3 regions of the Geobacillus uzenensis genome follow, and region 1 is predicted to be linked to each of the others. Evidence: a T-box and tRNA genes for the amino acid it is inferred to sense, from the RefSeq annotation. Region 1 holds a T-box; the other regions hold tRNA genes.
What was found. The T-box of region 1 lies ahead of alaS (alanine--tRNA ligase). A T-box ahead of a tRNA ligase gene usually reads a tRNA of that ligase, here a tRNA-Ala.
Positions count from the first base shown of each region.

Region 2: it has a tRNA-Ala gene. The T-box ahead of alaS (alanine--tRNA ligase) is inferred to sense a tRNA for this amino acid. The anticodon was not compared.
Region 3: it has a tRNA-Ala gene. The T-box ahead of alaS (alanine--tRNA ligase) is inferred to sense a tRNA for this amino acid. The anticodon was not compared.

Region 1 covers NZ_NEWL01000002.1:345,184-355,678, reverse strand. Annotated here, with positions in the region: gene B9L21_RS03230 (peptidase U32 family protein) at 1-555, opposite strand, end outside; gene B9L21_RS03225 (O-methyltransferase) at 552-1,205, opposite strand; gene mltG (endolytic transglycosylase MltG) at 1,410-2,501, opposite strand; gene B9L21_RS03215 (DUF1292 domain-containing protein) at 2,951-3,247, opposite strand; gene ruvX (Holliday junction resolvase RuvX) at 3,264-3,680, opposite strand; gene B9L21_RS03205 (IreB family regulatory phosphoprotein) at 3,684-3,950, opposite strand; gene alaS (alanine--tRNA ligase) at 4,019-6,655, opposite strand; T-box leader at 6,703-6,925, opposite strand; gene B9L21_RS03195 (AI-2E family transporter) at 6,972-8,033, opposite strand; gene B9L21_RS03190 (YrzQ family protein) at 8,155-8,289, opposite strand; gene B9L21_RS03185 (hypothetical protein) at 8,301-8,492, opposite strand; gene B9L21_RS03180 (PRC-barrel domain-containing protein) at 8,508-8,981, opposite strand; gene B9L21_RS03175 (ATP-dependent RecD-like DNA helicase) at 9,007-10,495, opposite strand, start outside.
Region 2 covers NZ_NEWL01000009.1:314,931-325,425, reverse strand. Annotated here, with positions in the region: gene B9L21_RS15035 (Mrp/NBP35 family ATP-binding protein) at 1-702, shown strand, start outside; gene gerD (spore germination lipoprotein GerD) at 799-1,434, opposite strand; gene B9L21_RS15025 (KinB-signaling pathway activation protein) at 1,589-2,188, shown strand; gene pdaB (polysaccharide deacetylase family sporulation protein PdaB) at 2,412-3,167, opposite strand; gene B9L21_RS15015 (hypothetical protein) at 3,948-4,133, shown strand; rRNA gene rrf (5S ribosomal RNA) at 4,670-4,786, shown strand; tRNA gene B9L21_RS15005 (tRNA-Asn) at 4,845-4,919, shown strand; tRNA gene B9L21_RS15000 (tRNA-Thr) at 4,927-5,002, shown strand; tRNA gene B9L21_RS14995 (tRNA-Glu) at 5,012-5,083, shown strand; tRNA gene B9L21_RS14990 (tRNA-Gln) at 5,190-5,264, shown strand; tRNA gene B9L21_RS14985 (tRNA-Lys) at 5,917-5,989, shown strand; tRNA gene B9L21_RS14980 (tRNA-Gly) at 5,997-6,068, shown strand; tRNA gene B9L21_RS14975 (tRNA-Ala) at 6,078-6,150, shown strand; gene rocF (arginase) at 6,358-7,257, shown strand; gene sigW (RNA polymerase sigma factor SigW) at 7,437-8,000, shown strand; gene rsiW (anti-sigma-W factor RsiW) at 8,015-8,626, shown strand; gene cdaA (diadenylate cyclase CdaA) at 8,699-9,520, shown strand; gene B9L21_RS14950 (YbbR-like domain-containing protein) at 9,513-10,495, shown strand, end outside.
Region 3 covers NZ_NEWL01000010.1:19,542-30,036, forward strand. Annotated here, with positions in the region: gene yabA (DNA replication initiation control protein YabA) at 1-192, opposite strand, end outside; gene B9L21_RS15505 (stage 0 sporulation family protein) at 209-1,036, opposite strand; gene holB (DNA polymerase III subunit delta') at 1,051-2,043, opposite strand; gene tmk (dTMP kinase) at 2,075-2,755, opposite strand; gene B9L21_RS15520 (aminotransferase class I/II-fold pyridoxal phosphate-dependent enzyme) at 2,776-4,215, opposite strand; gene B9L21_RS15525 (sigma factor G inhibitor Gin) at 4,366-4,572, opposite strand; rRNA gene rrf (5S ribosomal RNA) at 4,739-4,855, opposite strand; tRNA gene B9L21_RS15535 (tRNA-Ala) at 5,599-5,671, opposite strand; tRNA gene B9L21_RS15540 (tRNA-Pro) at 5,684-5,757, opposite strand; tRNA gene B9L21_RS15545 (tRNA-Arg) at 5,762-5,835, opposite strand; tRNA gene B9L21_RS15550 (tRNA-Leu) at 5,839-5,924, opposite strand; tRNA gene B9L21_RS15555 (tRNA-Gly) at 5,940-6,014, opposite strand; tRNA gene B9L21_RS15560 (tRNA-Leu) at 6,026-6,110, opposite strand; tRNA gene B9L21_RS15565 (tRNA-Lys) at 6,121-6,196, opposite strand; tRNA gene B9L21_RS15570 (tRNA-Val) at 6,494-6,569, opposite strand; rRNA gene rrf (5S ribosomal RNA) at 6,578-6,694, opposite strand; gene B9L21_RS15580 (hypothetical protein) at 7,124-7,774, opposite strand; gene lysS (lysine--tRNA ligase) at 8,210-9,694, opposite strand; gene dusB (tRNA dihydrouridine synthase DusB) at 9,784-10,495, opposite strand, start outside.

The DNA.
Region 1 (10,495 bases):
TCCTTGATACTCAAAATAGTTGCCAATCAGCGAACGCTTCGACTGATACATGCACGTCATGCCATGCACTTGCACTTCAATTTCCACTTCAGCATGGGCTTTGATTTCCAAAATGGCGTCCATGTTCAGCTCGCGCGCCAAGACGGCGCGTTTCGCCCCTTTTCGCCCCCAGTAGTTGCACGTGTACCAGTTTGTCGCTGTCGTTTCCGTGCTCCAATGGAGCTTCATATGTGGAGCGGTTTCTCGCACCGTCAGCAAAACAGCTGGGTCGCCAAAAACGATCGCGTCCGCTCCTACGCCGGCGACAAAAGCGACGTAATCAGCGAGCTCGTCCACTTTGTCATTATGAAAAATGGCGTTCATCGCCACATACACGTTCATGCCGTGCCGGTGGGCCGCTTCGACGGCCGCGGCGACATCGGCGCGGGAAAACTCCCCGGCGAGCCGCAAGCCATAGCGCTGTTCGCCGACAATGATGGCGTCCGCTCCGGCTTCCGCCAGTTCATCAATATGGGAAACACTCGTCGGCGTGACGAGCAATTCCGGTTTTTTCATTCTCGTTCACCTCGTTTTTTCGATATAGCGAGCCCATCGCCGACCGGAATGATGACCGTGTCATAATCGCTCCGGGCCATCAGCCACTCATTATAGCGGCGAATTTTTTGCGCGATGTTCCAAAGCCGCTTATTGTCCGCGGGCGTTTCGGCGGCGACAAGCCCTTTAAACAGCACGTTGTCGCTGATGATGAGGCCGCCTTCAGCGAGAAACGGTTCATAAAGCGTAAAAAAGCGCTCGTATTGCCCTTTGGCGGCGTCGATAAACAGCGCATCGAACGGCGCAGCGGCGGCCACGTCCGCCCCCACTGCGAGTGCATCGCCGAAGACCGTCTCGATTTGCCGCCCGGTGTTTGTCTTTCCGATATAAAAACGGGCGCGTTCGTACCGCTCCCGGTCTTTTTCAATCGTCACAATGCGCGCCTCCGGCAGCGCTTTCGCCATCCGGATCGCCGAATAGCCGATCGCTGTGCCGATTTCCAAAATGCGGCGCGGTTTGGCAGTTTTCAACACGAACAGCAGCACTTCCATGCTCACCGGATCCATAATCGGCACGCGATGTTCATGCGCGTACCGCTCCATTTCTGCGATATCCGGATCCGGCGCTGGGCGCAGCTGCTGCAAATAATGAACGACGTCTTTTGCAAGCAAGGGGATTCCTCCTCGCCATCAACAGAGTGAAAAGCGCCTGCCTGGAGCCGGAGGGCGGCCCAAAGGTTTACGCTTCATCAACATGAAAAATAAGAGCCGCAAACGGACTCTTATCGTCAGCCTGTTCAACTTTATCTATACTATCATAAAAAGGCGAAAAAGCGAAGCCGTTTGGCCCGATCGGCCAGCAACTTCCGTTTTGCTCTATTGTTTCCCAATATGCTTCGCTTTTTCCCGGTTATGCTCCGCCAGCGTCTTTGTAAAAATGACGTCGCCGGCCGGCGTGGCCAAAAAGTATAAATAGTCGGTTGCCGCCGGCTTGAGCGCCGCTTTGATCGACATCTCGCCGGCATTGGCAATCGGTCCCGGCGGCAGCCCTTTATGAATGTACGTATTGTACGGCGAATCAACTTTCAAGTCTTTGTAAAAGACACGCTCTTTATGCTTGCCGAGCGCGTATAAGACCGTCGGATCGGTTTGCAGCGGCATGTCAAGGCGCAGCCGGTTGTAAAACACGCTGGCAATTTTCTCGCGATCGGCTTTTTCAGTCGCCTCTTCCTCTATTAATGACGCCATCGTCAATAGACGATGCGGCGACAGTTGTTTTTCCTTCATCGCGTCCTTGTACATATCAAGCACCGCCGCCGTTTTGGCGACCATCGCTTCAATGATCTCCGTAAGCGGCGGCTTTTTGTCGGCAAACACGTAGGTGGCCGGAAACAAGTAGCCTTCAAGCGGATAGCGGATGTTTTTATGAAAAATGTCGCTTGCTAATAAGTCCGGATATGTTTTCCTTAGCTGTTCAATGTACGCGCGATCGTTGAGCAGCTTCATAGTCTCTTCTCGCTTGTACCCCGTTTTCGCGGCGATGATGTCGGCGATTTGCACAAGCTGTGACCCTTCGGGGATCGTCAACTTTAATCCGATTTTCAGCGACTTCCCGGTTTGTAACAGCTCGATGATGCGCGTCATCGGCATCGCCCGCGTCAGCTCATACTCCCCGGCTTGAAAGCCGGACTCGTTTTTCCAACGGACGTAGTAGCGGAAAACAGCCGCGCTTTTAATAAGCCGCTTTTGTTCGAGTTGTTCGGCAATATCCGCCACCGATGAACCGACCGGAACGGAGACATGAACCGGGGTGCGGTCGTCCGGATCGACCGGCTCGAACGCGGAGCGGATGTATAGGAAACCGCTGGCGCCGGCGATGACGATCGCTGCCAGCAAGACGGCGCAAACGATCAAGACGATTTTTCGCACAAGCCGTGCCTTAGGCGCCTGAAAATCGCTCTGTTCCATCTTCAGCCTCCTTTCATCGGTCATATTATACTACAAATTTCTTCATTTTTCGCCCTTTAACGATAAGAAATACACCTGCTCCCAGCGATGCGGAACCCGGCCGCTCAATCCATTCACTGAAAAGATGCTACAGGCAACGCTTTTTCGCCTCTTAGGAATCAAAAGGATCGCCCAAGACGCACGCATAATTCAATCGAAAACGTTTATGAGCAACGTTTTGCCCTGAACCCAGACATAAAAAGGCGGCTCAAAGTGTCTGCATTTTCATCGAAAAGATCTATGGGCAGCGCGATCTGCCCTCCACCTGGGGATGAAAATCGGCGCCAGTTCGGCATTTTCATCGAAAAGGTTCCTAAACAACGTTCCTCCATCTAAGCGTGAAAATGGTCACTCAAAATATGCGCATTTTCACAGAAAAAGCAGCCGCCTCTAGGCAGCCGCTTCGTTCGTTACGCTTCGCCTTCCTCTTGTTCGGCGCAAAACGTATTCCACACTTCTTCGATCATATCCCATTCTTCTTCCGTCTCAATCGGAAGCAGTTCCCCTTCCTCATTCTCATCGCCGGGGATAAAGGCAGAAACGTGCACTTCCGTCTCACCGTCTTCGTCTTCGGCCTCGGCGCCGACCGGATAGTAAAACACGTACGATTTGCCGAAATCATCCGATTCAAACGTAAACAAAATTTCACACAGCTGCTCGTTGCCGTGTTCATCGACAACGGTAATATGACGATCTCCATGTTCCATTGACGCTTCCTCCCATTCACCGTTTACTGTCCAAGTACGATTGCAAAATGACGGCCGCCGCCATTTTGTCGATCACTTTCCGCCGCTTTTTCCGGCTCACATCGGCAGCGATCAACATCCGCTCGGCAGCCATCGTCGACAGCCGTTCATCCCAAAGCACGACCGGCAAAGAAAATTCCTCGCGCAGCCTGGCGGCAAACCGCTCGCTCGCCTCGGCGCGCGGCCCGAGCGTGCCGTTCATGTTTTTCGGCCATCCGACAACGATCGCATCGACGCCATACTCCTCGATGATGGCGCGCAGCCGCTCTAAACCATAGTTGCCGTGCTCCTCATCGATGGCGATCGTCTCCAAGCCTTGCGCCGTCCAGCCGAGTTCATCGCTGACGGCCACCCCGAGCGTTTTCGTTCCGAGATCTAGTCCTAGCGTTCGCATCGGTTAATCCTTTCGTTGCCCCTGTAAATAGAATTTCACCAGTTCCTCGATTAATTCGTCGCGCTCGATTTTGCGGATGAGTGTGCGCGCATCGTTATGGCGCGGGATGTAAGCCGGGTCGCCGGACAACAAATAACCGACAATTTGGTTGATCGGGTTGTAGCCTTTTTCTTGCAGGGCGTCATATACCGTCAACAACACCTCGCGAACGTTCGTTTCGGCCGGCTCCTCCGGGAAATGAAACTGCATCGTTTGGTCAAACGAGCTCACCGTTTCCACCTCGCTCTTTATTCGGGCATCCCGTCATCTTACATCCATTGTACACGATTCGCGCCCATTTAGGAAATGGATTTGACCCACGTTTCGACATAATCAAGCGCTTCGCCGACTTTGTTCGCGTCCTTTCCTCCGGCCTGCGCCATATCCGGGCGCCCGCCTCCTCCGCCGCCACAGCGGGAAGCCACTTCTTTAACGAGCTTGCCGGCGTGGTATCCTTTTTTCACTAAGTCATCGGTCACCGCGGCAATCAATTGGACTTTGCCGCCTTGCACCGCCGCCAACACGATGACCGCCGTGCCTAATTTTTGCTTCAAGTCATCAGCCATCGCCCGCAATTGGTTCATGTCGTTCGCCTGCACTTTCGCCGCCAACACCGGCACGCCGCCCACATCTTTCACTTGACGGGCGAGATGTTCTGCTTCCATATGGGCGAGACGAGCGGCGAGCGACTCGTTTTCACGCTGCAGTTGGCGCAGTTCGGCAAACAGCCCATCAAGGCGCGCATTCAGCTCCCTCGGGCTCGTTTTCAGCTTTTGCGCCGCTTCTTGCAACAACGCAAGCTGTTCGCTCATAAAGCGGTACGCCGCCTCCCCGGTCACCGCCTCAATCCGGCGCGTGCCGGCGCCTATGCCTGACTCGGAGACGATTTTAAATAACCCGATGGCGGCAGTATTCGGCACATGGCAGCCGCCGCACAGCTCCAAGCTGTAGTCGCCAACTTTAACGACGCGGACGATGTCGCCGTATTTTTCGCCAAACAGCGCCATCGCACCCATCGCTTTTGCTTCTTCGAGCGGCTTGTAAAAGATGTCGACCGGAAGGCTCTTCCAAATTTGTTCATTGACGATCGCCTCGATGCGCTCGAGCTCATCAGGCTTCACTTGTCCGAAATGAGTGAAGTCAAAGCGCAACCGATCCGGGGCGACGAGCGATCCGGCCTGGTTGACATGACGGCCGAGCACATCTTTTAACGCTTGATGAAGCAAGTGGGTCGCCGTATGGTTTTTCACAATTTGCGCCCGCTTCGCTTCGTCGACGCGCGCTGTGTAGCGGGCGCCTCTTTTCACCGTGCCGCGCTCGACGACAATCGAATGAAGATGCTGGCCGTTTGGCGCTTTCTGTACGTCTTTGACGACCGCTGTTCCCGCTTCGCCTGCAAACGTACCCTGGTCGGCGATCTGCCCGCCGCTTTCGGCGTAAAACGGCGTGACATCGACAATGATTTGCGCCTCTTCGCCAGCCCCGACTTCATCGACGAGCTTCCCGTCTTTAATGATGGTCATGACCGTCGAGGAAACGACGAGTTCATCGTAGCCGACAAAACGGCTTTCATCTTTAATGTCGCCGAGCACCCCGCCTTGCACTTGCATCGAATCGACGTCTTGGCGGGCGGCGCGGGCCCGTTCGCGCTGGCGCTCCATCTCGCGCTCAAAACCGGCGTGGTCAACCGACATACCGGCTTCAGCAGCATATTCTTCCGTCAGCTCGACTGGGAATCCGTACGTGTCGTACAAGCGGAACACATCTTCTCCAGGAATGACGTCGCTTCCTTGCGCTTTCGCCTTTTCGATTACTTCCGCCAAAATGGCGAGCCCTTCGTGAAGCGTTTCATGGAACCGTTCTTCCTCATTGCGGATCACCCGCTGAATAAAGTCAGCTTTTTCTTTTACTTCCGGGTAGTAATCGTGCATAATTTCGCCGACAACCGGAACGAGCTCGTACATAAACGGACGCTCAATGCCGATTTGTTTCGCGTAGCGCACAGCGCGGCGGAGCAGGCGGCGCAATACATAGCCGCGGCCTTCGTTCGACGGCAGCGCCCCGTCGCCAATCGCAAACGTCACGGCGCGAATATGGTCGGCGATCACTTTAAAGGCGACGTCCTTGTCCGAATCCTCGCCATACCGCTCGCCAGCAATTTGTTCGGTGGCGCGGATGATCGGCATGAACAAGTCGGTTTCAAAGTTTGTCGGCACATCTTGCAAAATCGAGCACATCCGCTCTAAACCCATGCCGGTATCGATGTTTTTCTTCGGCAGCGGCGTGTACGTGCCGTCCGGATTATGATTGAATTGAGAAAAGACGAGATTCCACACTTCCAAGTAACGCTCGTTTTCCCCGCCCGGATACAGCTCCGGATCGTTCGGGTCGTTTCCGAACGCCTCGCCGCGGTCGTAAAAAATTTCCGTGTTCGGGCCGCTTGGGCCTTCGCCAATATCCCAGAAGTTCCCTTCGAGGCGAATGATCCGCTCTTTTGGCAAGCCGATTTCGTTATGCCAAATGTCGTACGCCTCTTCGTCTTCCGGGTGAACGGTGACCGACAGCCGCTCCGGATCAAAGCCGATCCACTTTTCGCTCGTTAAAAACTCCCACGCCCAATGGATCGCTTCGCGCTTAAAGTAATCGCCGATCGAAAAGTTGCCGAGCATTTCAAAAAACGTATGATGGCGCGCCGTTTTCCCGACATTTTCAATGTCGTTTGTGCGGATCGATTTTTGCGCATTGCAAATGCGCGGGTTGTCCGGGATGATGCGGCCGTCAAAATATTTTTTCAGCGTCGCGACGCCGCTGTTGATCCATAACAGCGATGGGTCGTCGACCGGAATAAGCGAGGCGCTCGGCTCGACTTCATGGCCTTTTTCTTGGAAAAACTGCAAAAACATGCGCCGCACTTCGGCAGATGTTAATTTTTTCATGATGATCCTCCCCTTTTGTTTTTTATATAAAAAAACTCCCATCCCCTGGCAGGGACGAGAGTTGTGCTCGCGGTACCACCCTGTTTATGGGCAAAAAGCGCCCATCACCTCTTTGGCTGTAACGCAGCCTTGCGTCAGGTTTTGCCTGCGCTCCGGATTAGCCTTCTGTTGCCCTTCATCTGGAATTTCTTTCAGCCGCGGAAATTCCTCTCTGTGCGCTAAAGCGCGTTAAGATGGACTGCAACATACTCGATCCGTCATCGCGTTATGTATTCGCTTTTTCATTGAAAGATTATAGACAAGCCGCGCCCGTTTGTCAATGCGGGGCATAATGCTCTTTCCAATGCGCAATGGCTACTTTCAGCACCGCCGCGGTCGGGACGGCGAGAATGAGGCCGGGCACACCCGCAAGTTCGCCGCCGGCAAACAGCGCAAGCATAATGACAAGCGGATGCATATGCACACTTTTGCCGACAATCAGCGGTGACAAGACGTTTCCTTCTAAAAACTGCAAGGCAAAAATAATGGCGAGCACGATGATCACCATTTTAAGCGAAATGGTCGCTGCCAAAATGGCGGCTGGAATAGCGCCGATCAACGGGCCGAAATACGGAATGATGTTCGTCAGTCCGATCACAAACCCGAGCAAGAGCGGATAGTCCATGCCGGCGAGCCAAAGGCCGAGCGACGCCGCCGAACCGATGGCCGCACAGACGAACAGCTGACCGCGAATATAGCCGCCAAGCGACTCGTCAACGTCTTTTAAAAACGCCATCCCCGGTTCTCGCCACCGCTTTGGGGTCATATACCAAACCGCTTTTTTCAGCACATCGATATCTTTTAGCATATAAAACACGATAAACGGGATGAGAAGAACCGTCGCCGCCGAACCGATCAATGATTTGGCCGCGTTGATCGCCATCGTGACCGCCCTCGCAGCCGCCTCCTCAAGCTGCATAAACATCGCCTCAATGCGCGTATGCACCTCCATCGGCCACGTCGACGTTTCATCGTGGATGTGGCGCGCCCACTGCCGATATGTATTCATCAATGATGGCAACCGTTCATCCAGTTCGCGCAGCTGGGCGATCAAAACCGGCATGCCGCGGTAAAGGCCGTAGCCGACCGAACCGAAAAACAACAAATAAATGAGCAAAATGGCAAGCGCCCGCGGCATCCCCTTGCCGTGAAGATACTCAACAAGCGGATGCAACAAATAAGTAATAAACGCCGCCAGCAAAAACGGGGCTAAGGCGGTGGCAACAAAATCGACGACCGGCCACCAAACGTCTTTCATCCGAACGATTAAATACACGATTGCGGTAACTAACAGCCACTTTCCAATGCGCAAAAATGACAGCCATTGCTGCTCGCCCATCGCCACACCTCCTACCGTTTAGTGTAGGAGATGAAGTTGGAAATATGCTCCCGTTATCTCTTCCACTATTTCACAAAAAAGCAAGCCGCCCCCGCCGCGCGGGCGGGAAGCGGCAACGGCTTTAACGGATCGCCTGCATCAAGCGGCGGCGCATTCTCCGCATCGTGCGGCCGTTCGTCCAATTGTTGCGCTGGGCCAGCTGATAAGCAGCGACGCCTAACCCGACTGCCAACAGCGAAGTCATCGTCCGATTCATGCTCGTCCCTCCTAAAATTGGATCGTGCGCTCATGGTCGTCAAACAAGTCATCGAGGGAGCTTAGCGTCCCATCCTCTTCCACTTGATGGGCGTGAATCATTCCTTTGGAGACGGACAGCTCAATAAAGCAATCCCAGCAGTAATATTGGTTGACGCCGATCTTCCCCAAATTTTTTCGTTTGCAATTCGGGCAAATGAGCATCGACAGCCACTCTCCTTACCTCATTGTTTCAACCGTGACGACGCCTTCTTTGGCGGTGAACGGAGCTGCCTCCATTCGTTTCTTTCCTTCGGTCAAATCGGAAAAAAATCCCTCACTAATCTCGTATCCGTCAATTTTGCCCAATTGCCCGTCAAAATATACATCGTCGAGCAAGCCGATCGTCGTTCCGTCTGCGGCGACAACCAGGCTGCCGGCAATGCCGCGTTCACCGAAGAGAGAGTGGCCGCCATCAAGCGAGGGGAACGGCTGGAAGCTGCCAGCATCACGAATGATGACCCGGTCATTTTGCAACGATTGCACAGCCGAAAGCGGCAAGTAGCGGCGGCGGCCAAATAGACCTCTCCGTTCCGCGACAAACCCTTTGACCGTGCCATGGCTGGTAAACCAAATGTCGGCGATCGTCCCGACCGCTTTCCCTGTTGTCTGTTCATAAATGGGAAGCCCTTTGACGTCGGAAAACGTCCGCATCATTCTCCCACCTTTCCAGCCACTTTTAGCTTGGCTCATCGCCCATAAAGTCATACGGCGTAACGTTTTCCATCCCGGTATTCGCATCCTCAAGCGGCAGTTCCCCCTCAACAAACGACGCAGCCGCCAACTTTTCGGCGAGCGCTGTCCGGCGCGCTCCGTCGCCGCGTTGGGCAACGCCCAACCGGAACGCTTCTTCTTCACCGCATAAAATAAGAAACTGCTTGCTTCTTGTCACCGCCGTATACAACAAATTCCGCTTCAACATCCGGTAGTAGCTTTTGACAACAGGCAAAATGACGATTGGAAACTCGCTCCCTTGCGCTTTATGGACCGAGCAGCAATACGCATGGGTAATTTGCGCTAAATCTTGCCTTGTGTATGTCACTTCAACGCCGTCAAACGAGACAACAAGCAAGTCTTGCTTTTCCGTATTTTCTTTGGCGTAAAAAATGGCAACGACTTCGCCGATATCGCCGTTAAACACATTGTCTTCCGGCTGGTTGACGAGCTGGAGCACTTTATCGCCGACGCGGTACACAACGTCGCCGACGGAAAGCTCCCGTTTCCCGTCAGCCGGCGGGTTAAACAGCCCCTGCAGCACTTTGTTCAGCTGATCGATGCCGGCCGGGCCGCGGTACATCGGAGCGAGCACTTGAATGTCCTTGACGGAAAACCCTTTGTTGCGCGCGTTGTCAGCAATTTGCCGCACAACATCAGCCACTTGTCCGGCGCGGCAACGAATGAACGAACGATCCGCCTTCGGGGCGGTCAAGTCGGCCGGCACGACGCCGCGCTTCATCGCATGGGCGAGCTCGATGATCGATGATCCTTCCGCTTGGCGGTACACCTCGGTCAGTTTGACCGATGGAACGACGCCCGACTCAAGCAAATCTTTCAACACTTGCCCGGGGCCGACCGATGGCAGCTGATCCTCGTCGCCAACGAAGATGACTTGCATTCCGTCAGGCACGGCTTTTAACAGCTGATTGGCCAACCACGTATCGACCATCGACACTTCATCGACGACAAGCAGCTTGCCGGCAATCGGCTCATTTTCATCGCGGCTGAATCCTTCCACTCCATTCCAGCCAAGCAGCCGGTGAATCGTTGCCGCCGGCAGCCCGGTCGCCTCGCTCATCCGCTTTGCCGCCCGTCCGGTCGGAGCGGCGAGCAGCACGGGAAACGGTTCATCGTTTTTGTAATCGGCAGGGTCGAGCGACAGGCCGTGTAAGGCGGCAAACAGTTCGACGATGCCTTTAATGACCGTTGTTTTTCCGGTTCCCGGACCGCCGGTCAAAATAAAGAGCGGCGAAGAAAGGGCCTGTTGGATTGCCTCTTTTTGCTGGGGCGCGTATTGCATCCCGAGCCGCTCCTCAAGCGCCCCGAGCGCAAGCAAAAACTCCGACTCGGCAAACGCCGACGGCGGCGTTTGCCTAAGCAGCCGCTGAATGTTTGAAGCGATCCCTTTTTCGGCGAAGTAAAGCGAGGGAAGATAACAGCGGCTTTGCTCC
Region 2 (10,495 bases), on a different contig from region 1:
GGTGGGGTCGGGAAATCGACCGTCTCTGTCAATTTGGCGGTTGCGCTCGCCCGGCTTGGCAAAAAAGTCGGGTTGATCGACGCCGATATTTACGGATTTAGCGTACCCGACATGATGGGGATCACCGAGCGCCCGACAGTAAGGGGCGATAAGATTATCCCCGTGGAACGGTTTGGGGTAAAAGTCATTTCGATGGCCTTTTTCGTCGAGGACAACGCCCCCGTTATTTGGCGCGGACCGATGCTAGGGAAAATGCTCAACAACTTTTTTAAAGAAGTCGAGTGGGGCGATTTAGACTATCTATTGCTTGATCTGCCGCCGGGGACAGGCGATGTCGCCCTAGATGTACATACGCTCTTGCCGTCGTGCAAGGAAATTATCGTCACAACCCCGCATCCGACCGCCGCGTTTGTCGCTGCCCGCGCCGGAGCCATGGCGCTGCGCACCGAGCACGAGATTATCGGTGTCATCGAAAACATGTCGTATTACGAAAGCCGCAAAACAGGCGAACGGGAATACGTCTTTGGCAAAGGCGGCGGGGAAAAGTTGGCAAAAGAGCTGCAAACAGAGCTGTTAGGGCAGCTGCCGCTTCAGCAGCCGGATTGGAATGAAGACGACTTCGCCCCGTCCGTCTATGCGGAAGATCATCCAATCGGGAAAATTTATATGGATATCGCCCGTAAAATTGCTGCGAAATACTAATCAGCTGAAACAGCAAAGCGTCCGATGGCCTTGAGTCGCCTGCGCTCGTCCCTTTGAGCGTTGACAGCTTTTGGCACACGGACGCTTTTTGTTTGATTACCCGCCTCCACCTTGTTGGTTGCCGCCTCCCCCTTCTTCCCCTTCTCCTTCTCCCCCTTCTCCGCCTTCCTCTCCTTGTTTTCCTCCGCCCTGTTGGAGCGTTTCTGCCGCTTTGGTTAGCATATCTTGAATTTTTGCCTGATACAGCGGACTATTTAGCGTTTCTGTGATCACCTTTTGCAAATGCTGACGGAACTCTTTGCTTTTTAATACATCGATCATCGCTTTTTGCACTTCGGGATCTTTTAGGATGTCGATCATCATTTCTTGGTATTCGGGGTCTTTCATGAGTGCTTTCATCATTTTTTCGTGTTCTTTTTGCAACCCTTTAGCGAAGCTTTCCGCGAACTTCGGGTCTTTGAACGCATTTTCCCAAAATTTCTTTCCTTGATCAGACGTCAACACTTGCTGCAGTGTCTCTTTGACAGCCGTTTGATCCATAACGAGCTGCTGCTTCATTTGGTCTTCCGACATAATATCTTGAATCGCCTTTTTCCCCTCGTCCGTTTTTAAAATGTCGACGACCATTTTCTTCGTTTGCTCATAGTCCGGGGGAGGAGGGCTGATTTCTTGAGGAGCACAAGAGCTAAGAACGAGAAAACTGAGCAAGAGGAGCGGTATGCACTTGTTCATAAAAATGAGCTCCTTTCTGCAAAAATCCCTCACCTTTAATATGAATGTTGACGAAAAAAATATGCATTTGGACGAGCGGAAGCTGGCTTTTTCAAGAGGGCGCTGGTAAAATGTTAAGCGGATTATGATGAAATGATGGAGGATGAAGCAAACTGTGAACAGCCGCAAATGGGTGCGCTTATTTTTAACTACGCTGCTGATCGGGGGGATTGCTGCAGCAGCTGTCGGTATGGTTTTGAACTGGAAAGAGTTCGGCCATCTTCTTCTGCGTTTGGATATTGTTGAGTTTATGGCCGTGTTGCTATGGCATATTGGCGTTGGCTTTATTTTTAGCGTCATTAGCCAAGCGGGGTTTTTTGCCTATTTGACCGTTCACCGCTTTGGGCTTGGGATTTTCCGTTCGCTATGGAATGCGGTGCAGCTTGTTTTGATCATGTTTGTGCTGTTCGATTTAGTGTACTTTCGTTACATGGCGTTTGCAACAAACGGGGAGTCGATTATCCCCTATATACTGACTGCTTTGTTCGTTTTAGCGGTCGGATTGGCCGTTGCCTATGTCAAGAGTGTGCAAACGAATAAAGGAGCTTTCGTCCCAGCTTTATTCTTTATGGTCGTCGTGACAATCGTTGAATGGTTCCCGGTTTTGCGTATCAATGACCAAGATTGGCTATATTTGATGTTGATTCCACTGTTAGTATGCAATGCGTACCAGCTTCTTATACTGCATAAGTTGACAGGCGGCGCGAAACAATAAGTGGCAGTAAGGCGCCGCCTGTTCTTTTTACCCTCTTGAACCGAGAATCCTCACTTTCAAGCGAAGCCTTTCATGCGTAAATGATCCAAGGCACGATAGAACGTTGAATCATCGGATGCCTAGGGCTGAAACGACCCGAAGCCACGCTCAGGGAGACGAGAGATGGTTTTCGTCATGGGACTAGGAAGCCCTCGCTTCCAGCGTTAGCTAAGCGGTGAACAGTTCACTCAACCCCCTTGCTCTCAGCCTCACCGTTCGCTAACAATTCGGAAAGACTGGCGTTTTTATAGCCATTTTCTTTCATCGCCGCAATAATTTTCGGCAACGCTTTTGCAGTTTGTTTCGCCGAATCGGAGGCATGAAGAAGCACAATATCCCCGGGCTCTAAATCGTTCGTAACGTTTGCTACAATTTGCTCTGTTCCAGGGTTCAGCCAGTCTTTCGAGTCGATGCTCCAATGTACAACAGTATAGCCGAGAGATTCCGCAATTTTGAGTACGTTTTTATTAAAGTTCCCCCCTGGTGGGCGCAACAGTTCGACATTTTTAACTCCCAATGTATCAAACACTTTTTCCGCCATCATTAAATCCTGGCGGATTTTGGCGTTCTCAAGTTCTGTGTAGTTGACAAAATTATATCCCATGCTGCCAATTTCATGCCCTTCTTCTTTGATCCGTTTCACAACAGTCGGATGGCGTTCGGCCCAGGAAGCTGATAAAAAAAAGGTTGCGTTTTTAATCCCATGCTGCTTTAAGACGTCTAAAATTTTGTCGGCATTTTCATCTCCCCAGCTAATGTCAAACGTCAACGCCACTTCGTCACGGTCATTGTCTACTTTGTACACCGCTTTTGGTCCGGAAGAAAGCGAAAAAACCGGACGGTTCACCTCATAAGCGTATAGAACGACAGCGGTAAAAAAGGCGGAACAAATAATAATGAGAGCTTTTTTCAACGTCCGCCCATTCAGCGCATAAAACAAGGCGTCCATCCCCCTTTAAACAGTTGTCCTATGTACATCTTATGCAGTCAGCCATCATCGTTATGAAACATATTTGCCATGCTCTTTGCGGCAATGGAGGCAAGGAAGAAAACTGAGGATGGAGGTGGAACGCTATCCTATCATTTCCTTGCAATATCAGATGAAAAATGTATTGCATTTTTTATTTTAAAGTGTTATATTAATAACCGTCGCTAATCGGACTGGCTGTTCGACAGCGATGAGCAGTCAAAAAGATTGTAAACAGAAAAACAGTTGACACCGAAAACACTTTGTGTTAGTATAAAGAAGCTGCTTGCGAGAGACAAGTTGTTTAGACTGTTTCTTGTGAGAGTAAAGCAAAACTTGGAGTAAAGCAAAGCTTGCGTGTGCGAGTGAACTTAACAAAACCGAGCTCCTCGGCGCAAGATGGCACGATTGATCTCGCTCCTTGAAAACTGAACGAAACGAAGCGCAAACGAAAAGCTGAGGCCGCCCGTCTATCGGCGAAACGCGCTGGAGGGCCTGCGAGGAGGCTATCGCCGCCGCAGCAGGCCCGAAGCGTCGCGAGCTGATGGCGGCCGAAGCTAGACAATACGAAAAGCTGAGGCCGCTTGACACGTTTGGTGTCGGTGCCGAAGCTTACAAAGCCAATCAACTTTCTATTGGAGAGTTTGATCCTGGCTCAGGACGAACGCTGAAAAGCGGAAGCGCCGCGATCGGCTCTCGAAGCCAAATGTTCTTCACCCGCAGGGGTGCTTGCACCCCGAGGGGGAAGGTTATTTGGCAGAAGAGAGCCAGGCGCTGGAGCTAGACAATACGAAAAGCGAAGGCCGCGAACGGCCGACCATTAACAAATCCCATCCTGGCGATCTCGAAGCCAAATGTTCTTCACCCGCAGGGATGCTTGCATCCCAAGGGAGGAGGTTGTTTGGCAGAAGAGAGCTAGGCGCCGAAGCTAGACAATAAGGAAGAAGCCGAGACGCTGTAGGTTAAGCTAGAAAGGGCGCACGGTGGATGCCTTGGCACTAGGAGCCGATGAAGGACGGGGCAAACGCCGAAACGCTCCGGGGAGCTGTAAGCAAGCGTTGATCAGATTTCCCATCGCGTTAGGCGAGTAAGATCCCTCGAAGATGACGAGGTCGATAGGTCCGAGGTGGAAGCGTGGCGACACGTGGAGCTGACGGATACTAATCGATCGAGGGCTTAACCTAGAAAAGCGGAGGCCGCCTGCTTATCGGCGAAACGCGCTGGAGGGCCTGCGAGGAGGCTCGAACCAAGCAAAGCTTGGTTCTGCGTGGGTGGTGCCACAGGAGCGTATGCAATGTGTCGCCGCCGCAGCAGGACCGAAGCGTCGCGAGCCGATGGCGGCCGGAGCTAGACAAAAAGCGGAAGCGCCGCGGCTTCTTCCCCACACGGTTATCTAGTTTTGAAGGAATGAACTTCCTGTTGACAAAAACAACAACATGAATATAATAATTAATGTCTAAACCAATAAATCATTGCCTAGTGATGATAGCGGAGAGGAAACACCCGTTCCCATCCCGAACACGGAAGTTAAGCTCTCCAGCGCCGATGGTAGTTGGGGCCAGCGCCCCTGCAAGAGTAGGTCGTCGCTAGGCAATGTTATATCATTAAGCACATTGGGGAGATTTAGGCGATATATAGTTTCTCCATCTTTCCGCAATAGCTCAGCGGTAGAGCAACCGGCTGTTAACCGGTAGGTCGTAGGTTCGAATCCTACTTGCGGAGCCATTTTTACGCTTCCATAGCTCAGTAGGTAGAGCACTTCCATGGTAAGGAAGAGGTCACCGGTTCGAGCCCGGTTGGAAGCTCCATCGATTTTTGGCCCGTTGGTCAAGTGGTTAAGACACCGCCCTTTCACGGCGGTAACACGGGTTCGAATCCCGTACGGGTCACTCCTTTTTAAATCAACCGTCCTTTAAGGACGGTTGATTTAAAAATGTATAATCGAGTGCAACAAAGGCATAATAATTATCAGATTCAGCACTTGTTTTACGACGTTGGGCTATAGCCAAGCGGTAAGGCAACGGACTTTGACTCCGTGATGCGCTGGTTCGAATCCAGCTAGCCCAGCCATTATTTTTTTGTACATAAAACGAGACAACGAGCGCTCCATCCTCGAAATCGCTGCGAGTTGCCTCGACGCACCGGGCTTCCTTGAAACAGCTAGTAGAGGAAGAGGCAGGTAGAGCTCGTCAGTACGTAGAGTGTTATGATCACCATGAGCCATTAGCTCAGTAACGAGCAATGCATCAAACAGCTAGTAGAGGAAGAGGCAGGTAGAGCTCGTCAGTACGTAGAGTGTTATGATCACCATGAGCCATTAGCTCAGTAACGAGCAATGCATCTTCGGGTTAACTGCGAGTTGCCTCGACGCACCGGGCTTCCTTGAAACAGCTAGTAGAGGAAGAGGCAGGTAGAGCTCGTCAGTACGTAGAGTGTTATGATCACCATGAGCCATTAGCTCAGTAACGAGCAATGCATCTTCGGGTTAACTGCGAGTTGCCTCGACGCACCGAGCTTCCTTGAAACAGCTAGTAGAGGAAGAGGCAGGTAGAGCTCGTCAGTACGTAGAGTGTTATGATCACCATGAGCCATTAGCTCAGTAACGAGCAATGCATCTTCGGGTTAACTGCGAGTTGCCTCGACGCACCGAGCTTCCTTGAAACAGCTAGTAGAGGAAGAGGCAGGTAGAGCTCGTCAGTACGTAGAGTGTTATGATCACCATGAGCCATTAGCTCAGTAGGTAGAGCATCTGACTTTTAATCAGAGGGTCGGAGGTTCGAGTCCTCCATGGCTCATCATGATGCGGAAGTAGTTCAGCGGTAGAACACCACCTTGCCAAGGTGGGGGTCGCGGGTTCGAGTCCCGTCTTCCGCTTTGAAGAATGGGGCCTTAGCTCAGCTGGGAGAGCGCCTGCTTTGCACGCAGGAGGTCATCGGTTCGATCCCGATAGGCTCCATCAAGAGCAGTCGACTTTACAATATGAAGTCGGCTGCTTTTTTTGTTCCTATCTCGTCCGGAATATTCCAACTTCGCAAGGGAATCGGAAGTAGGCCGGGGGAATCTAAATGGCATAAATATTCGAAAAAGTGTCGAGTTGAGTCATCCTCCCTCTTTCCCCTACAATAAGGGTATAAGGGGAAACGGGAAAGGAGAGGAAGACAGCATGAAATCAATCTCTATTATCGGTGTACCGATGGATTTAGGGCAGACGCGCCGAGGCGTCGATATGGGACCGAGTGCGATCCGCTATGCGGGTGTGATCGAACGGCTGGAACGTCTGCATTACGATATCGAAGATTTAGGGGATATTCCAATCGGAAAGGCGGAGCGATTGCACGAACAGGGCGATGCAAAGCTTCGTAATTTGAAAGCGGTTGCGGAGGCGAATGAAAAGCTCGCTGCGGCTGTTGATGAGGTGGTCAAACGGGGGCGCTTCCCGCTTGTGTTAGGCGGCGACCATAGCATCGCGATCGGTACGCTCGCTGGGGTAGCCAAACATTATGAGCGGCTCGGCGTCATTTGGTATGACGCGCACGGCGATGTCAACACCGAGGAGACGTCGCCATCTGGAAATATTCATGGCATGCCGCTGGCGGCAAGCCTTGGTTTCGGTCATCCAGCGCTGACACGGATCAGTGGATACAGCCCGAAAGTCAAACCGGAACATGTCGTGCTGATCGGGGTTCGCTCGCTCGATGACGGGGAGAAGAAGTTTATTCGTGAAAAAGGGATCAAAATTTATACGATGCATGAGGTCGACCGGCTTGGGATGACGAAAGTGATGGAGGAAACGATCGCCTATTTAAAAGAACGGACAGATGGCGTCCACCTGTCGCTCGATTTGGATGGGCTTGACCCGAGCGATGCGCCAGGGGTTGGCACGCCGGTGATTGGCGGGCTAACGTATCGGGAGAGTCATTTGGCCATGGAGATGCTCGCGGAAGCGCAAATCGTTACCTCCGCTGAATTTGTCGAGGTCAATCCGATTTTAGATGAACGGAACAAAACCGCCTCTGTCGCCGTAGCGTTGATGGGGTCATTGTTTGGAGAGAAACTCATTTGACAGGTTGCTTGGTGAGCCGTTCAACTTCACTTTTCCTCGCTGTGACTACGAGGGGTTGCCATTCGTTTGGCCTCCCCTCTTTTTTCACTTCTATGGTACAATAAACATGTTGCATGAAACTTTTCGCAATGAAGCGCCGTAATATAAGATGAGCCGTAAAGGCGGAGGTATTGTATTTTATGGAGCTATTTATTAAAAAAAAAATTAAGGCGATCCGAAAAGGCGACCAAAACGCATACGCCGATCTTGTCGATTTGTATAAAGATAAGATTTATCGCCTTTGCTACCGAATGCTCGGAAATCGCCACGAGGCGGAAGATGCGGCGCAGGAAGCGTTCATCCGCGCCTACGTTCATATTGACACGTACAATCCCGATATGAAGTTTTCGACGTGGCTATACCGCATTGCCACGAACTTAACGATCGACAAATTGCGGAAGCGGAAACCGGATGTGTATTTGGATGAGGAATTGAACGGCACGGACGGATTGACGATGCAGGCCCAGCTTCCCTCCCGCGAAGTGTCACCTGAAGAGGCGGTGGAAAGCCTGGAGCTCCAGGAGACAGTCCAGCGGGCGATTGAGCGGCTGCCGGAGAAATACCGAAGCGTGATCGTACTAAAATATATGGAAGATTTGTCGCTGCAGGAGATCAGTGAAATTTTAGGGTTGCCGGTTGGTACGGTGAAAACGAGGCTGCATCGCGGCCGTGAAGCGTTGCGCAGGCAACTGGGCCATTTATAAGAGGGTGGGAGATTATGGAATGTTCGAAAGAAATGGTATCACTCATGCATAGCTATCTTGACGGCGATCTTCAGCCGGAGGAGGAGCTGCGGTTAAAAGAGCATTTACGTTCGTGCGCCGCTTGTGCCGCCCATTTTCATGAGCTAAAAAAAACGATCGCCTTTCTGCAATATGCCTCCCATGTGACCGCGCCGCCATCATTTATGGCATCGGTGATGGAGTCGATGCCGAAAGAGAGAAAGACCGCGCGGCTGCGCCGTTGGCTGCACGGGCATCCGCTGCTGACTGCTGCTTCGTTGTTTCTCTTTCTTACGGTGGGAAGCGTGGCTTCCTCGTGGGGGGAAAAAGGAGCGTTTTCCGTTTCGGCTGATGAACACGTGATGATCCGCGACCATACAGTTATCGTGCCAAAAGGTGAAACGGTCAAAGGGGATATCGTCGTTCGCAACGGATCGATTCGGATTGAAGGAACGGTAGATGGGGATGTGACGGTGATCCACGGGGAGAAATATATGGCGTCGGCCGGGCGGGTGACAGGGGAAGTAAAAGAAATTAATCAAGTGTTCGAATGGATTTGGTATAATATTAAAGAGAGGGCCAGCCGTGCGCTCCAATCGTTTGAATGATGGCAGCCATCGTCCGATGGCTTTTTCCATGACCATCAGAAGGTTGGAATTAGAGATAAAGGAAGTGTGAAGATGTCCTTCGAAGAGCTCCCCATCGTGTCGTACTTATTGAAAGTCGTCGACATCCTTGTTGTTTGGTATGTCATTTATAAATTGATTATGATGATTCGCGGGACGAAGGCCATTCAGCTGTTAAAAGGCATTTTTTTAATTATTTTAGTCCGTTTTGTGAGCAATTATCTCGGGCTCACCACGCTGCAATGGTTGATGGATCAGGCGATCATTTGGGGCTTCCTCGCGATCATCATCATTTTTCAGCCCGAACTGCGGCGCGCCCTCGAGCAGCTCGGCCGTGGCCGCCTTTTTACCCGCAGCACTGTCAATGAAGATGAAGAGCGGCTGCGGATGGTCGAGGCGATCGTGAAAGCGACCGAGTATATGGCAAAACGGCGCATCGGGGCGCTCATTTCCATTGAGCGGGAGACCGGGATGGGTGATTATGTTGAAACCGGGATTATGCTAAACGCACACGTATCGCCGGAGCTGCTCATTAATATTTTCATTCCGAACACCCCGCTTCATGACGGGGCGGTAATTATTCAAAAAAATCAAATTGCTGCGGCCGCCTGTTATTTGCCGCTATCGGAGAGTCCGTTCATTTCAAAGGAACTCGGGACGCGCCATCGGGCGGCGCTCGGCATTAGTGAAGTAACCGACAGCATCACCGTCGTTGTGTCCGAGGAAACGGGGGCGGTGTCAGTAACGAAAAACGGCGAGCTGTACCGCGATTTAACGATTGATGAATTCCGGGAACTGTTGACAGGCGAGCTGGCTCCGGCTGCGAAGACCGCCGCTTCTTCCCGTTGGCAATGGAGGGGGAAGAAACATGGATAAATTAATGGACCATCCTTGGTTTATTCGCGTCGTCTCTTTATTGCTGGCTATTATGCTGTATATGTCGGCTAATGTGGGGGCGAAAACCGGCGAGCAGACACGCAATACATTTGGCCAGGAAGATACGGAAACATTGATCGATATTCCGGTTGTCGCTTATTATGACGAGGAAAACTTGATCGTGTCCGGCGTGCCGAAATATGTCAATGTCACGCTCCAAGGTCCGGCAAGCATTGTCAAGCCGACGGCGCTGCAACGGAATTTCGAAGTGTACGTCGATTTAACCGATTTGCCGTTAGGGACGTATACGGTGCCGATCAAATACAAGGACATCTCGGAGAAACTGAAAGTGAACATTCAACCTTCCTCGGTGAAAGTGACGATCCGCGAAAAAGTATCGAAACGCTTTCCGGTTGGCGTCGAGTTTTTTAACCGAAATAAAATGCCTGATGGTTATTCTGTCGGGGAACCGACCGTTGAACCGGGCACCGTGATGATTACCGGGGCGAAAGAGCTGATCGATGAGATTTCGTTTGTGAAAGCGATCGTCGACTTAGAAGGAGCGACAGAAACGCTGACGAAGGAAGTGCGGGTTCGAGTGTACAGCCGACGCGGTAATGAAATAGATGTTGAGCCACAGCCATCCGTTGTGGAAGTGACGGTGCCGGTAAACAGCCCAAGCAAGACCGTGCCACTTCAAGTGCAAACAACCGGGGAGCTGCCGGATGGGGTGCATCTTGTTAGCGTTAATCCGGAGCCGAACCGGGTGACGATTTACGGGTCAAAAGGCGTATTGGACCAGATTCAACAACTCGACGGGCTAAAGGTCGATCTGGATGATATTACGGATGATACGACAGTAGAGCTTGATGTTCCGCTCCCCGACGGGGTGAAAAGCGTCGAGCCGACCAAGATCAAGGTGCACATCGATGTGGAAACGGACGAGGCGCGCACATGGGAAGATGTGCCGATTGC
Region 3 (10,495 bases), on a different contig from region 1:
CTCTTCCCATGCCTCAAGCAGCTGCTCAAGCCGCCGGCGCAGATGGGCGTTTTCGATTTGCAGCTGATGGTTTTCCTCCAACAGCTCGGCTACGCGCTGTTTCAGCTGCACAAGCTCACGGTAAAAATGGCTCAGATGCTCTTCCATGTTTGCCACCGATTGAAACACTTCTTTTTTATCTACCTTTTCCACATGGCCCCACCCCAAATTAATCTGCGACACGAATCGATAACGTTCCGTTCTTCATCAACTCATCAAGCGTATATTCGACGACCCGGCCGTGCTCCGGCAATTCGATTTGCAGCACCCGCTCTAAAATGTTCAAACCGACCACTTTGCCAAAGCCATACGGTGTCTCGACATACTCTCCTAAATCTGGAAGCTGCTCTTTTGCCGTCTCATACTCCTCACTCTCATATTTCAAGCAGCACATCAACCGTCCACACAATCCGGAAATTTTCGTCGGGTTAAGCGACAAATTCTGATCCTTCGCCATTTTGATCGATACCGGTTCAAAATCGCCAAGAAATGTCGAGCAGCAAAGCATCCGGCCGCACGGGCCGATGCCGCCGAGCATTTTCGCCTCATCGCGCACCCCGATTTGTCGCAGCTCGATGCGGGTGCGGAAAATCGATGCCAAGTCTTTGACGAGCTCACGGAAATCGACACGCCCGTCGGCGGTGAAGTAAAAGATGACTTTATTGCGGTCAAACGTATATTCTACATCCACGAGCTTCATCTCAAGGCCATGCTCTTCGACCTTGCGCAGGCAAATGTCATACGCCTCACGCGCCGCTTTTTTATTTTCTTCAACGATCCATTTATCTTTTTCATTCGCCACGCGAATCACTTTTTTGAGCGGCAGCACGATATCGTTTTCATCGACTTGTTTATTGGCGATGACGACTTTTCCGTATTCAATGCCGCGCGCCGTCTCGACAATGACAAACTCACCGGCGGGAATGACAAAATCGCCTGGATCAAAATAATAAATTTTTCCCGCCTTTTTAAAACGGACGCCGACGACAGTATACAACGGTTCTCCCTCCTTTACCTCTTTAGTTGAAGAGCCAGCTGCTCTACAAGCAGCGCCGTGCTCATATTCGTCGTAGTTAAACGCGCTTTCGCCTGCAAAATTGCTTCCATGCTGTCTAGGATCCGCCGTTGTGGGCAAGAAAGCGCCCAGCGCTGCAGGCGGTCAAGCTCATCCCGGTATAATGCGCTATCCGTCCTTCCAGCTTGAATGTGCAACAAATCGCGATATATATACAAAAGCAAGTCGAGCCCGAGATCGAGCTGATGTTTTTCTGGAAAATGAGGAAACAAACGGTCGTGGATAAAAAACAGCAGCTGCAACTCCGGCTTGCCAAGCATCTCGTATAATTGTAGCACTAACGTTCGCGCCTCGGCAAACCAACGCTCTTGGCTGAGCGCCAACGCTTCATCGTAGCTGTTCGTCAAGTGGGCGGCGAGCAACGCCAACGTCAGCGGCACGCGCTCTTCAACGAGCTGATCGGCGAGTTCTTCCGGCGGCAGCGGCCGGAAGGAAAGCACTTGACAGCGGGAAATGACCGTTCCTAACAGGCGATGGTATTGTTCGGTTAACAACACCGCCACCGTTCCTGGATGCGGCTCCTCCAAAAATTTCAGCAAGCTGTTGGCAGCGCTTGTCGTCATTTGATCAGCATGTTCGACAATATACATCTTTTTGTCAGATTCCACAGCCGTTTTCATGAACTCCTGTTGCAGCCATTCGATTTGTTCTTTCTTAATCGATCCGCCATCCGGGCTGACTACCCGAACGTCCGGATGGTTTCCGGAATCGATGCGCCGGCAGTTACGGCATTCCAAACAAGGCGCAATTCCTGACGGGGATAGACAAAATAAGCTTTTTGCCAACAACAAACCGGCCGCTTTTTTTCCCGTCCCCCGCTGCCCTTCAAACAAGTACGCATGGGAAATCCGCCCTTTTTCAAGGCCGCTTTGCAGCATTTTCGCCACGACTGGCTGGCGTTTTGCTAGCTGTTCCCATCGCATCGCCATCACTCTTTCTCGTTTCTTACCTTCTATTCTATCATGTCCAGTGCGAATCATCACGGCCGGATTCATGGAAATCACGCTTTGATCTTCCTTCAAGGCGGGAGAGCACCGCCGCCGCCGTCTCGGAAAACACATCATCGAGCGGTCGGCTTGCATCAATGACAACGATCCGATCGGTAAACCGCTTCGCCAACTCCCGATATCCTTCCCTTACCTTATCATGAAAAGACAACGATTCAAGATCGAGCCGGTTTACTTCCCTCTCCCGGTTTTGCCGAATCCGTTCGAGCCCGATGTGCGGATCAATATCAAAATAAACCGTCAATGACGGCATATACCCATCAATGGCAAACTCGTTAATTTTCCATACTTCTTCGACACCAAGCCCGCGGGCAAATCCTTGGTAGGCGAGCGAGCTGTCGACAAATCGATCGCACAGCACAACGCGGCCCGCCTCGAGCGCCGGAACAATTTTCTCAAGCAAATGCTGCCGCCTCGCCGCCGCATACAAAAGCGCTTCCGTCCGCCCGTCCATTTCTGTATACTCGCGATTTAAAATGAGCGCGCGAATCGCCTCAGCGATGCGCACTCCGCCGGGCTCCCTCGTTACCATTACGTCAAAACCTCGCCCGCGCAAAAACGACTCGAGCTTGCCGATCATCGTCGTTTTTCCGGCCCCTTCCGGCCCCTCAAACGAAAAAAAATACCCGTTCATCACCCGCAGCACCCTTTCCGTCATCGAAGTTCATATACGACAAGCAATCCATCCCCGAGCCGGCTTCCGCCTTGCACATGCGCCCGATGGCGGAGAAGCTGGCGAATTTGTTCAATATGACCGCGGTCGATTCGTTCGCCGATCCACATAAGCGGCACTCCAGGCGGGTATGGAATGACCGTTTCCGCCGCCACATACCCTTCCGCCTCCTCTAAAGCGACCGCTTTTTTCCGTACATCGCGCAGTTCATCATACGGGACTAACACCGAGAGCGGCGGGCGTAAAAATGGAAAGGAGCCAAGCAACGGCGTCTCGTCAGCCGGCAACCCGCGCCAAGCCCGCTTCATTTTTCGCACCGCCTCCATAAGCCTGCCAGTTGCAGCGAGCGGACAAACGAGCAGAACGTTCAACGGATCGGCCAGTTCCGTAAACACCCCTTCGCGCTCGAGCCGTTGCTGCAATTCATACCCCGTCAGCGAACTGCGCGTTTGTACCGTCACTTTCAGCAGGTCCGTCTGCACATCGGGCTGTCGGGAAGAAACGACCGCCACCCCATCTATATGGGCCAATGCCGCCTTGAATTCTTCAATTTCTGCTGCCATCGCCGCCACGTCATCTTCCGCAAGCTCGGCGACATAGCTTCGCGCCAAGTCAAGCGACGCCATAATCGGGTAAGACGGGCTGCTCGATTGAAACAGCTGCAAAAAATATTTCAACCGCTCTACATCGATGCGCCCGCTGTTCACATGCAAAAACGCCCCCATCGTCATCGCCGGCAATGTTTTATGCGCCGACTGCACAACTACATCGGCACCGCAAGCAAGCGCCGGCTTCGGAAACGGAGGGCCGAGGACGAAATGGGCGCCATGCGCCTCATCGACAAGCACGGGAACCCCATAGTCATGAGCTAGACGGACGATTTCTGTTAAATCAATCGACATCCCATAATAATTCGGGTTCGTCAATACAACGGCAGCGGCGTCGCGATGAAGGGCAAGCGCCTCTTTGATAGCTTCCACGCAAACGTGCGAAGCAACGTGCATATCGCTGTCAAACTCAGGAGAGAGAAGAACAGGGGTCGCCCCCATGAGCTGCAGTGCATGCATTACTGATTTATGGCAGTTGCGTTGCACAATGACTTTCCGCTTCTTTTCATCACATACGGCGGCGATCATCGCTAAATTTCCTGCCGTCGATCCGTTCACAAGGAAAAATGTTTCCTCGGCGCCATACAGTTCGGCTGCCAATGCCTGCGCCTCAGCAATGGCCGCTTCCGGATGGTGCAAGTCATCAAGTCCGGAAATCTCCGTCGCATCCAACGTCAATACCGAAGAAAACACATCCCCCGCCCGTTTCGAAAACACGGCGCCATATTTATGACCCGGCACGTGGAACGAAATCGGACGGCGCGCCCAATGGCGCATTAACGCGTCATATAAAGGGGTTTTTGCTTGATTCATGTTAACCCTCTTTCCTTGCTGCTCTCCTACCTACCCATCTGAATAACAAAATAATATTAACACGAACCGTCTCGAAAAGAAACGCGCACACAGCACCCAGCTGTTTTTTGCACAAAGCAAAACAAATAAAAACAGGCCCGATACAGGCCTTTACGAATAAATTTTAGAGGTCATCATTTTCCGCAGCTGCCGCACATAAAATGCGTAATTCGGATCGTCCGTATTCGTTTGCACCATTGCCCGGTGGCAATCCAAACAAAGAAAATGGCCAAAAAGAAAAATACCTTCCTCTTTTTCTTGTTCACAAACAATGCACACGTTTCCACGTTTGTTTTGGCCAATCGCCGATGTCCTCACGCTCTCCACCTCCCATCCTCTATGTTTCCCACATTGATAACATTCTATACTAGTAGATGGAAAGATTGAACGCTCCACCGCGCGCACCGGGGATTTATTTTAAGTGTTCCGAATAAAAAACGAAAGCAGCCAATTGTGCCTCAGGCACGATTGGCTGCTTTCCATTGCCTAGCAGCGACCTACTCTTGCAGGGGCGCTGGCCCCAACTACCATCGGCGCTGGAGAGCTTAACTTCCGTGTTCGGGATGGGAACGGGTGTTTCCTCTCCGCTATCACCACTAGGCGATATAATGTTGTGGGATCATTCCCTCAAAACTAGATAACCGTGTGGGGGAAGAAGCCGCGGCGCTTCCGCTTTTTGTCTAGCTCCGGCCGCCATCGGCTCCCGACGCTTCGGTCCTGCTGCGGCGGCGACAGCCTCCTCGCAGGCCCTCCAGCGCGTTTCGCCGATAGGCAGGCGGCCTCCGCTTTTCTAGGTTAAGCCCTCGATCGATTAGTATCCGTCAGCTCCACGTGTCGCCACGCTTCCACCTCGGACCTATCGACCTCGTCATCTTCGAGGGATCTTACTCGCCTAACGCGATGGGAAATCTGGCCGCCTTTCAACCGAAGACCATGCGGTCTTCGGTGTTATCCGGTATTAGCTCCGGTTTCCCGGAGTTATCCCGGTCTTGCGGGCAGGTTGCCCACGTGTTACTCACCCGTCCGCCGCTGACCAAATAAGAGCAAGCTCTCATTCGGTCCGCTCGACTTGCATGTATTAGGCACGCCGCCAGCGTTCGTCCTGAGCCAGGATCAAACTCTCCAATAGAAAGTTGATTGGCTTTGGCTTCGGCCTCAGCACCAAAGGCGCCGCGGCCTCAGCTTTTCGTATTGTCTAGCTTCGGCCGCCATCGGCTCGCGACGCTTCGGTCCTGCTGCGGCGGCGATAGCCTCCTCGCAGGCCCTCTAGCGCGTTTCGCCGATAGGCGGGCGGCCTCAGCTTTTCGTTGCGCTTCGTTTCGTTCAGTTTTCAAGGAACGAGGATGGAGCCTATCGGGATCGAACCGATGACCTCCTGCGTGCAAAGCAGGCGCTCTCCCAGCTGAGCTAAGGCCCCGTATATCCACTATCGGGAAGACAGGATTTGAACCTGCGACCCCATGGTCCCAAACCATGTGCTCTACCAAGCTGAGCTACTTCCCGCTAACGCGCTCGAGAGGATTCGAACCCCTAACCTTCTGATCCGTAGTCAGATGCTCTATCCAATTGAGCTACGAGCGCAAGTGCCGAGGGCCGGACTCGAACCGGCACGGTAGTTACCTACCCCAGGATTTTAAGTCCTGTGCGTCTGCCAATTCCGCCACCCCGGCTAATAGGCAAATAAATGGAGCGGAAGACGGGACTCGAACCCGCGACCCCCACCTTGGCAAGGTGGTGTTCTACCACTGAACTACTTCCGCTCGGATAATCATGCGGGTGAAGGGACTCGAACCCCCACGCCCGTAAAGGGCACTAGACCCTGAATCTAGCGCGTCTGCCAATTCCGCCACACCCGCAAATCAATTTTGGTGAGCCATGGAGGACTCGAACCTCCGACCCTCTGATTAAAAGTCAGATGCTCTACCTACTGAGCTAATGGCTCATAGTGATCATAACACTCTACGTACTCACGAGCTCTACCTGCCTCTTCCTCTACTAGCTGTTTCAAGGAAGCTCGATGCGTCAAGGCAACTCGCAGTTAACTCGAAGATGTATTGCTCGTTACTGAGCTAATGGCTCATAGTTGATCATAACACTCTACGTACTGATGAGCTCTACCTGCCTCTTCCTCTACTAGCTGTTTCAAGGAAGCTCAGTGCGTCGAGGCAACTCGCAGCGAACTCAAAGATGCAGCGCTCGTTACTGAGCTAATGGCTCATAATAGAAGAGTAGATCAAAGTGGTGGAGGATGACGGGATCGAACCGCCGACCCCTTGCTTGTAAGGCAAGTGCTCTCCCAGCTGAGCTAATCCTCCACAGTATTGCCTAGCGACGACCTACTCTTGCAGGGGCGCTGGCCCCAACTACCATCGGCGCTGGAGAGCTTAACTTCCGTGTTCGGGATGGGAACGGGTGTTTCCTCTCCGCTATCATCACTAGGCAATTATCTAACAGACAAGTTATATTATAATTAAATTTGTTTGTTTGTCAACACTCTTTGAATATCATTGTTGACGTTTCCGTATGCTATCATAATATAGCATGTTAAATGAGGTTTGTCAACTTATTTCGTTTTTTGTTTTATTACTAAAAGCAACGTCGTTTATTTTATATATTCTATAGCTAAAAGTCAATATGTGATATACTTCCACCACCTACGCTAACACTTAGAGGTGGGAGCTTCTCGGGTAATCCCGTCTAACGACAGGAAGTTGACCGAGCGATCCCCGTGTGCCCCACGGTTCGACATCCAGTTAGGCCATACCTAACTGTTCCAGGCCTTCCTTTTTGAGATTGAACCGAAATTCGTCTCCCATTTTCACTCCGTTTAGAAGTGGGAGATGAATTTCGGACAGAGGTTAAATAAAAATCAGTGTCGATGTGCGCCATAGGAAAGTGCTAGCGGTGTATGGTGCAAATATGATTTACCAAGGCGGTAGTAATGATCGACGATCCTTCGGTTTAAGTCTTTCCATTGGTCTGGGACAGGCGGCAATCGATCTGCCTGTTCCTGTTGCCATACTGTTTCTCCTGGAGCGATGAACCGGTTGTCAGGGATTTTCACGCCGTTGGTTACGGTTGCCCCATGCATGATCACGCAGTTTCTTCCAATTATGGAATCATAAATATTGGCGTGTTGCCCTATAAACGTATTCCGCCCGACAAATAGGGGGCCATGTACGGCTGCGTGATGCAGGACGCTGTTTTCCCCTTCAAGGTAAACGCCCCATTTTCGGCCGTTCACGTTCACATGTTCGCGTCCGGGATGTACGTGCATGAGTACATAATCTTGGATATTCGTATAAGGACCTACATAATACGGATACCCCGAATCTGCACGCAACAAATTTTTAAAGCCGATGAACACATCGTCAGCAATCGTTATGTCGCCGATAATCATCGAATCGACGCCGATGACCGCCTTTGGGCTGATTTTCGGGGCGCTGACCTGTGCGGCCTCAGCCACAGGAGGATTGTAATAGAGAATCGGATAAGAAAGCAATAAAACCGCTCCTTTCACATTTATGTTTTTCCCTTTCGAATCCTCTATTAATGTATGCAGGTCAACCGCCCCATAGTATTGATCTTCTTTCTAGATGGCTGGTGAAAAACGGTCGTTTCTCTTGAGCAATGGGGGAACGTTTGAAAGGCGCTCCTGACGCGACAAGGCTTATCTATTTGAGAAACGGGCTTGATAAGCGGCTTGCTCCCTTAAATCACCAGCCTTCTAGAAGGCCGGTGAAAAACAGCGATCTCCCCTAGCTGACGTTGGATGACGTGAAACGAGAATCTGATACCACAAGGCTTTTCAAGTTGAGAAACAAGGTGGTGAAGCAACCTGCTCCCTTAATCACCAGCCTTCTAGGGGACTGGTAAGCAACCGACTTCTTTACTTTAATCGATCTCCCCTAACAAATCGTCCCCTGCCGTTGTTCGTAGCAGGGGACGATCATTGTTATTTATGGCGCATTTGCGGGAAGAGCAGCACGTCGCGAATGGATGGCGAATTGGTCAAGAGCATGACGAGACGGTCGACGCCGATGCCGAGTCCGCCTGTTGGCGGCATGCCGTACTCGAGCGCTTCGAGGAAATCTTCGTCCATTTCGTGCGCTTCATCGTTCCCTTGTTCACGCTCTTTCAGCTGCGCTTCGAAACGTTGGCGCTGGTCAATCGGGTCGTTTAGTTCTGTAAACGCGTTCGCATGTTCACGCCCGACGATAAACAGCTCAAATCGGTCGGTAAAGCGCGGGTCGTCCGGGTTTTTCTTGGCCAATGGCGAAATTTCGACCGGATGGCCGTAAATGAACGTTGGCTGGATGAGTTGCGCTTCGACTTTTTGTTCAAAAAACTCGTTGACAATATGACCGAACGTCATGTGCGGGGCGACTTCAACCCCGTGTTCTTTCGCCAGCGCCCGCGCTTCCTCATCGTCCATTTGCCGCCAGAAGTCGACGCCGACGTACTCTTTGATCGCATCGACCATATGAAGCCGCCGCCATTCAGGCGTTAGGTCGACGATATGGTCGCCGTATTGAATTTTCGTCGTGCCAAGCACCTCTGTGGCGATGTGGGCGATCAAGTTTTCCGTCAGTTTCATGATATCGCGGAAGTCGGCGTATGCTTCGTACAGTTCAAGCATCGTAAACTCCGGGTTATGGCGGGTGGAAATGCCCTCATTCCGGAAGACGCGCCCGATTTCATACACTTTCTCCAAACCGCCGACGATGAGTCGTTTCAAATGGAGTTCGATGGCGATTCGCATATAGAGTGTCATATCAAGCGCATTATGGTGCGTAATGAACGGACGTGCAGCCGCACCGCCTGCTACGGCGTGCATCATCGGTGTTTCGACTTCTAAGTAGCCATGGCTGTCGAGATAACGCCGCATCGATTGAATAATGAGACTGCGGGTGATGAACGTCTGCTTGCTTTGCGGGTTCATAATTAGGTCGAGATAGCGCTGGCGGTAACGCTGTTCGACGTCCTTTAAGCCGTGGTACTTCTCGGGCAGCGGGCGCAATGCTTTTGTTAAAAATTCATACGACGACACTTTAATGGAAAGCTCGCCGACTTTTGTTTTGAACATCGTGCCGCGCACGCCGACGATATCGCCAAGGTCAGAGATTTTAAACAGCTCGTATTGCTGTTCGCCGACATCGTCTTGGCGAACGTAAATTTGAATTTGCCCTGTAACGTCTTGGATGTGGGCGAATCCCGCTTTGCCTTTGCCGCGTTTCGTCATGATGCGGCCAGCAACGGCAACTTCAATTTGCTGCTCTTCGAGTTCTTCTTTGGACAAATCGCCGTACAGTTCGAACAGTTCTTCCGCTTTATGCGTGCGCTCGAACCGTTTGCCAAACGGATCGACACCCAGCTCTTCGATTTTTTTTAGCTTTTCCCTGCGAACACGCAGTTGGTCGTTCAATTCTTCATGGCTCATCCTTCATTCACTCCATTTAGCGATTTTTTTACGAAAAATACTGCCAGCACGTGCTGGCAGTCATCCGCTGCATGAACGTCATTCCGTTGTTATACGGCTTGGGCGTTCGCTGCTGCCTGATGTTCCGCTTCCTCTGCGACTTGAAGCAGCAAGGCGGCTAGTTCGTCCCGCGTCTCGCACTCGTTGATGGCATTGCGGATTTTCGCTGCACCGCGAATGCCTTTTAAATACCAAGCGGCGTGCTTGCGCATTTCTTTGACAGCGATATACTCGCCCTTGAGAGCAATTAAACGATCCAAATGCAGCAGGCAGACATCAATTTTTTCTCTCGGCGTCGGTTCGGGGATGAGTTCTCCCGTTTCTAAATAACGAACGGTGCGGTAAATCATCCACGGGTTGCCGAGCGCCGCCCGTCCGATCATCACACCGTCCACCCCGGTTTCTTCGAGCATCCGCTTGGCGTCTTGCGGCGTTTTGACATCGCCGTTGCCGATGACCGGGATGTTGACCGCTTCTTTCACTTGTTTGATGATGTTCCAATCTGCTTTTCCTTCATACATTTGCACCCTTGTCCGCCCGTGGACAGCGACGGCTTTGCCGCCAGCGCGCTCGACCGCTTGGGCGTTTTCGACGGCGTAAATATGGTGCTCGTCCCAACCGATGCGCATTTTGACCGTGACTGGTTTTTCGACGGCCTCGACAATGGCGGCGACGACGTCATAAATTTTATTCGGGTCAAGAAGCCATTTTGCCCCGGCGTCACAATTTGTAATTTTCGGGACTGGGCAACCCATGTTAATG